3 regions of the Acerihabitans sp. TG2 genome follow, and region 3 is predicted to be linked to each of the others. Evidence: predicted binding sites of a transcription regulator. Region 3 holds the regulator's gene; each other region holds the start of a gene.
The links. The regulator PhoB, encoded in region 3, activates phosphate uptake and scavenging genes when phosphate is short. The targets are predictions, from matches to a motif close to CTGTCATAAAACTGNCNNAT.
Positions count from the first base shown of each region.

Region 1: the regulator PhoB is predicted to act here: its motif matches at 1,159-1,178, upstream of SJI19_RS15565 (heavy metal response regulator transcription factor).
Region 2: the regulator PhoB is predicted to act here: its motif matches at 1,251-1,270, upstream of pitA (inorganic phosphate transporter PitA).

Region 1 is NZ_JAYGJO010000017.1:92,695-94,969, reverse strand. It holds gene SJI19_RS15570 (heavy metal sensor histidine kinase) at 1-366, opposite strand, end outside; gene SJI19_RS15565 (heavy metal response regulator transcription factor) at 378-1,049, opposite strand; gene SJI19_RS15560 (hypothetical protein) at 1,298-1,924, shown strand; gene SJI19_RS15555 (cytochrome b/b6 domain-containing protein) at 2,125-2,275, shown strand, end outside.
Region 2 is NZ_JAYGJO010000004.1:57,253-59,527, forward strand. It holds gene SJI19_RS04815 (NAD(P)/FAD-dependent oxidoreductase) at 1-1,051, opposite strand, end outside; gene pitA (inorganic phosphate transporter PitA) at 1,341-2,275, shown strand, end outside.
Region 3 is NZ_JAYGJO010000008.1:68,864-71,138, reverse strand. It holds gene phoR (phosphate regulon sensor histidine kinase PhoR) at 1-603, opposite strand, end outside; gene phoB (phosphate response regulator transcription factor PhoB) at 628-1,317, opposite strand; gene sbcD (exonuclease subunit SbcD) at 1,529-2,275, shown strand, end outside.

The DNA of each region.
Region 1 (2,275 bases), on a different contig from region 3:
CAGGTGGACGGTTGACAGGTTTAGGGGCTGACCCACCGCCACCGGCGTGACGGTGGGCAAGACATAACCGCGTGGATTGACGTTAATTAAAGGGGGTTGCCCGGGCCGCTGGAAAATCAGAATGTCCCACTCGTTGCCCAGCATATTTTCAAATAAGTGTGGGTTTTCACTGAGTCTGGATAAGGGAAACTGATTAGTGAGCAAATTGCGGAAATACTCTACCCGACCGGAGGTGTGTATGCCGGCCTCACGCCGCATGGAATGGGCGATGTCACCGTACAGGTAAAACCCCACGATGCTGACCACGAGTGCCGCAACGGCGGCGAACAGCAGCGCTGAACGGAGTGTCAGTGAAAGCAATGGCATGTGCGGCGCTTTCATTGCCGGGGCTCGCAGACATAACCGATACCGCGTACCGTATGGATCAATTTTAACTCAAATGGACGGTCTACCTTGGCGCGCAGGCGTTTAACCGCGACATCAACCACGTTGGTATCACTATCAAAATTCATATCCCACACTTGGGATGCGATCTGGGTACGGGATAACACCTCCCCTTGGCGCTGAACAAACAGCGCGAGCAGGGCAAACTCTTTGTTGGTGAGTACAATAGCCAGATCTCGCCGGGTCACTTTGCGTCGTAATACATCAATATGCAGATCTGCCAGCCAATAATCATTTTCTTCGCGGGTGACGCCGCGCCGGAGCAGGGTGCGAATACGCAATACCAACTCGGTAAATGAAAAGGGTTTTATCAGATAGTCATCCGCGCCTAATTCGAGGCCATGGATCCGATCCTGCACCCCGTCGCGCGCGGTTAGAAATAATACGGGCACATCGCTTTTTTTACGAATAATTTCCATAAGCTGCCAGCCGTCCAGCCCCGGCAGCATGACATCCAGTACGATCAGAGCATAGGAATGTTCCAGCGCCATAAACAGCCCGTCGGTACCGCTGCGAGCCAAATCCACGCCATAGCCCGCTTCACCCAGTCCTTTGCGCAAATATTCTCCGGTACTGTGATCATCTTCTACTATCAATATACGCATCCACGGGGTCCTCGTCGTTCCACACTTGGCAATCCAGGCCGTTTATCATTAGCCCATGTCAGCCAAGCGGCCAGTGTAGCAGTTCGTCTTCAGTTATTTGATGACAATATTGTCATCAAATGGTCATCTAGGGGAGCGGGTAGGTTTGCCAAGCTAATGATGTTAACCACGATTAAGGGTAGCGCGACATTGTATAGGTGTTGTATCCGGCGCCAAGGCGTTCGGCCAGACTGATAACAGGAGCGAAAATGACCAGACAAAAGATGTTAACAGGTATCTTATTGGGAGCCCTAACGTTGGGTAGTTTTGCGGTGATGGCGGCAGAGGCACCGGTCAAACCAATGGGCATCTTGCGTGGCACCTTAACCGAGATGAGTGGCGATCAGCTACAGGTAACCGATCGAAAAGGGGCGAAACATGAGGTGACAGTGACCAGCAAAACCGGCTTTGTCGCTGTGGCGCAGGGTAAAATAAGCGATATCAAACCCGACAGTTTTATTGGTACTGCGGCGGCGCCTCAGCCGGATGGCACGCTAAAGGCGCTGGAGGTTCATGTGTTTGACCCGGCGCTGCGTGGCTCGGGTGAAGGATTCAGACCCTGGCAAGGTGCCGATGGCAAGGTTGGCACCATGACCAACGGTACGGTGGGGCAGTTGGTGAATGCGAATGGCAGGACGATGACTGTTAAGTATCAAAATGGTGAGAAAAAAGTGGTCGTGCCGGATGATGTGCCAATTGTGACGTTGTCACCTGGAGACAAATCGCTGCTTAAAACGGGTGCCCATGTCATTATATTCCCGGACGCCGGCACCACTAAGCCTGTCGTTGCGGGGCGGATGATTGTCGGCGTCAACGGTACCATACCGCCAATGTAAGCCCATCCGGCTTGAGGTGATATTGCCATCCCGGCCGAGGATACCCACGGGATCTTTGGTCGGTTCACCGAGGCGTGGTATGCCAAGGCGTAGTTTATGCAGGTAGGGTTCACGAAGATGTTGTTCAGATAGCGGTTGTTCACGTAGGTGTCGTTCACGAAGGTCGAGTTTATGGAGGTCTTGTGGGAAAGTCCGCCGGGTTGCCTAACATCCGAATTCATCGCGCGCCGGTGCGGATTATGCACTGGTTAAACGTGCCCATTATCGGTGCGATGTTGATGAGCGGGTGGGGAATTTATAATGCGTCGCCACTGTTTGGCTTCACTTTCCCGCCTGCACTGACGCTCGGAG
Region 2 (2,275 bases), on a different contig from region 3:
AGGATAATAGGCGGGTATCCACACCGCCCTGAGTCACTTCGGCAGTGCGGTAGCCCTCGGTGCCGTTCGGCTGAATCCGCCATTGCTGTAGGGCCATCACCCAATCGGTTTGCTGGCGTCGTGTCAGTTGCTTAAGGGTCGGCTCCGGAATTGATAACAGGGTAAACCACATTTCAACAAACCGGCGTGGTAAGAGTTTTGCCAGCGTATTTTTAAGGCTTTGATTGGGGTGATCGCACAGCTCCTGTGCCAGGAAAACGGCGAGATCGATATCCGGCAACAGGTTGATGGTTAAATGTTCGCCACTTTGCCAGAAGCTGGAAATTTGCAAGACAGCCGGCCCGGACAAGCCGCGATGGGTAAACAATATATTTTCCCGGAACATGGTGCCGTTTTCCGCGCTGACCAGTGCTGGCACGCCAATACCGGACAGCGCGCTGACCTGCTCAAGCAAGGGTTTATGTAACGTCACCGGCACCAGGGCCGCACGGGTGGGGATCACCGGGACACCAAATTGCCCGGCAATTTTATAACCAAAGGGCGTGGCGCCAAGACCCGGCATCGACAGCCCACCGGTGGCAATCACCAGGGCCGCCGTTTTAATCGTTCCCCCAGGCAGCGTCAACATAAACTCGTCGCCTTGCCGTACAACGGCGTCAACCTCACTGCGCACGCGCAGCGTGACCTGCCCCAGTTGACACTCCTTAAGCAGCATGTCCACGACCTGTTGCGCGGAGTCGTCACAAAACAGCTGGCCCAGGGTCTTTTCATGGTAGGCAATGCCATGGCGCTGCATCAATGCGATAAAATCCCATTGGGTATAGCGCGATAACGCGGATTTACAGAAATGCGGATTTTGCGAGAGAAAAGCCGCAGGCTCGACATGGAGATTGGTGAAATTGCAGCGGCCACCACCGGACATGAGAATTTTGCGCCCCGGTTTTTTACCATTATCCAGCAGCAAAACCCTCAGCCCTAGTTGCCCGGCCTGCGCGGCGCAAAACATGCCAGCGGCACCGGCGCCGATCACCACCACATCGTACTGTTCCAAGCTGCCTCTCTCTCTTTAACCGAAAATTTAGCCGAGCAAAAACAACGGGCCGGCCGGTAAACGTATGCCCGGTGGCAGCTGATTGTAATGGGCAAGGATGCGTTAAGCCAACGTAACCGAATGATAAAAACCGTAAAAATAGATATCCTTATGATTTAAAGCATAAAAAATGCTGGTCAAGGAGGTAGTTCCTATAAAAAAGTCATAAAAATGTCATATTTCCCTTTTCCCCCGGGCCTATTGTCGCAGATAATGCGCCCCGTTCATGTCCAATCAATGGCGTAACCCTATGCTACATCTATTTACCGGCCTGGAGTTCCATACCGGTCTTATGTTGGTGCTCGCATTAATATTTGTGTTGGTTTATGAGGCTATTAATGGCTTTCATGATACGGCCAATGCGGTAGCAACCGTAATTTATACCCGCGCCCTGCGTTCCCAACTGGCAGTAGGCATGTCGGGCATCTTCAATTTTCTTGGTGTGCTACTCGGCGGCCTAAGTGTGGCTTATGCCATTGTTCATCTGCTGCCGGTTAACTTACTGCTGAACGTCAATTCCACCCATGGACTGGCGATGATGTTTTCTATGCTGTTGGCGGCCATTATTTGGAACCTGGGTACCTGGTACTTTGGTTTACCTGCCTCCAGCTCTCACACCCTGATCGGCGCTATCATCGGTATCGGCCTGACCAATGCAATGGTGACCGACACATCCGTGTTGGATGCGCTCAATATACCGAAACTGATTGAAGTATTTCTTTCATTGATCATTTCTCCGGTGGTGGGCCTGGTCGTCGCGGGTGGCCTGGTGTTCCTGCTGCGGCGTTATTGGAGCGATACCCCCAAACGGCAACGCATCCATCTGACCCCGGCGGAACGGGAAAAAAAAGACGGTAAGCGCAAACCTCCGTTTTGGACGCGAACCGCGCTGATTTTATCCGCGGCCGGGGTAAGTTTTGCCCACGGCGCCAATGATGGACAAAAAGGTATCGGCCTGATTATGCTGGTGCTTATTGGCGTGGCACCGGCGGGATTCGTGGTCAATATGAGCTCAACGGGTTACGATATCGCCCGTACGCGGGATGCCATCAGTAACCTGCAGCAATATTATCTGCAACATCAGATGGCACTACCAGAGGTGGTGGAAATCGAGCCACCGATAATACCTGCGCCCAATACCAACCCCGACTCGACCGGCTCCACTGAATTCTATTGCGACAGTTC
Region 3 (2,275 bases):
TTCAAGCTGGCGCATTTGCGTGACATCACGAATCACCATTAATAGCTGATCGTCAGTGTAAGGCATGACGCGAAATTCTACATAACGCTGATTACTGAGCAGCAACGTGAGCGGACGCTGAAAAGACTGGCTGTGCATATACGCATTAAATTCAGGATAACGCAGAAGATTCAAGATGTGTTGCCCGTTATCTTCCGGCCAACGAAACCCCAGCAGTTGCTGTGCTAGACCGTTACACCAAAAGATATGACCGTCGATGGTCAACATTACCAAGGCGTCAGGCAGGGTCTCGGCCCCGCTGCGAAAACGTTTGAACAAGGTCGCCAACTCGCGCCGACGACGACGATGACGCAGTTGCATCTGATGCAGACCATAAAATAGCGGTTCCCACGTGCCTTTACCCACTGGCGGTGTTCGGCGCAGATCCTGCCATAACCAGTGCGACAGCCGCAGCTGGTAAAAATAGTTTCGTACCAGTGCGACCAGCAACGCTGCTGCCAGCAGCCAGCCAAGGTGGCCAACAAACACCGACAATAGCAACGCCGGCAGGCAAAAAGCCCCCAACTCCACCAACAATTTTCGCCAGGATAAAGGTTCTAGCACCAGGCGATCTCCTCTGATGTCGCGTTAATAGCGGGCCGAAAAACGGTAGCCAGTACCACGTACCGTTTGCACCATTCTATCGTGCCCACCCGATTCCAGCGCTTTGCGCAAGCGGCGAATATGCACATCCACCGTGCGGTCTTCCACATAGACATTTGTACCCCAGACATGGTTGAGCAGCTGCTCACGACTATATACCCGTTCGGGATGGGTCATAAAGAAATGCAATAACTTAAATTCGGTTGGTCCCATATCCAACGCCAGATCATTAGAGGTTACCCGGTGCGACGAAGGATCCAGGCTGAGTCCCTGTACCTCGATTTTGTCTTCCACTGCCATCGGTGAAATCCGGCGCATCACTGCTTTAATTCGTGCCAGCAACTCTTTTGGGGAAAACGGCTTGGTGATATAATCGTCCGCGCCCACCTCCAGTCCTCGGACACGATCTTCCTCCTCCCCCCTGGCGGTCAACATCATAACCGGAATATCGCGGGTGAGTATCTCTCGCTTCATATGTTTGATAAATTGAATTCCCGAACCGCCCGGCAACATCCAGTCGAGTAATACCAGATCTGGAAAAGGCTCAGCCATTAAGCCGACCGCTACGCCATAATCCTCGGCCTCAATCGGGTGGAAACCATTTTGCTCTAATACAAAGCACACCATTTCACGAATCGGTGCTTCATCTTCCACGACCAATATGCGTTTTGCCATTATTTTCCTGCCATGAATCTCTGCGGTTAACATGCCCGGGCATTATGCGTCACTTTTATGACAGATTTATTAAAATCAGCGCTTCCTGCTGCAAGCATAGTTGCAGGTCCTTTTTTTTGGTATAACTTGCCGAAGATAACCTTTACCACGGCATCGTCCAGGGGAACGCTTTATACTCTCACCCTGACGTAAGCACTCACGCTGGAGTTCCATGCGGATCATTCATACTTCCGACTGGCATTTGGGTCAGTCGTTTTACACTAAAAGTCGGGCCAGGGAACATCAAGCATTTCTAGACTGGTTGGTGGCGCAGGTAGAGCGGCACCAGGTCGACGCGGTGATCGTGGCCGGTGATATTTATGACACTGGGACCCCACCCAGTTATGCCCGCGAACTGTTTAACCATTTTGTGGTGGCGTTACAAGCACTACAGCCCACCGGCTGCGAGCTGATTGTCATGGCCGGCAACCACGACGCGGTAGCAACCTTAAACGAATCCCGTTCCCTGCTGGCTTGTATGCACACGAGAGTTATTGCAGGCGTCGGGGTGACTAACGGTGTCGATAACCCAGTGATGGTGCTTAACCAGCGTAACGGAAAGCCAGGTGCCATTCTGTGTGCCATCCCATTTTTAAGACCGCGCGACATGCTGTTAAGCCACGCCGGACAATCCGCGCCGGATAAACAACGGGCGTTGGTCGATGCCATTGCCGGACATTACCAGACGCTATACCAACAGGCACTTAACCTGCGCGCGCAACTGCCGGGGTCGCTACCAATCATCGCCACCGGCCACTTGACCACCGTCGGTGCCAGCACTACGGACTCCGTGCGTGATATCTATATTGGCAGCCTGGAGGCATTTCCCGCCCAGCTGTTTCCGCCGGCGGATTACATTGCCCTGGGCCATATCCACCGACCGCAGTGCGTTGCTGGCCAAGAACATATTCGCTACTGC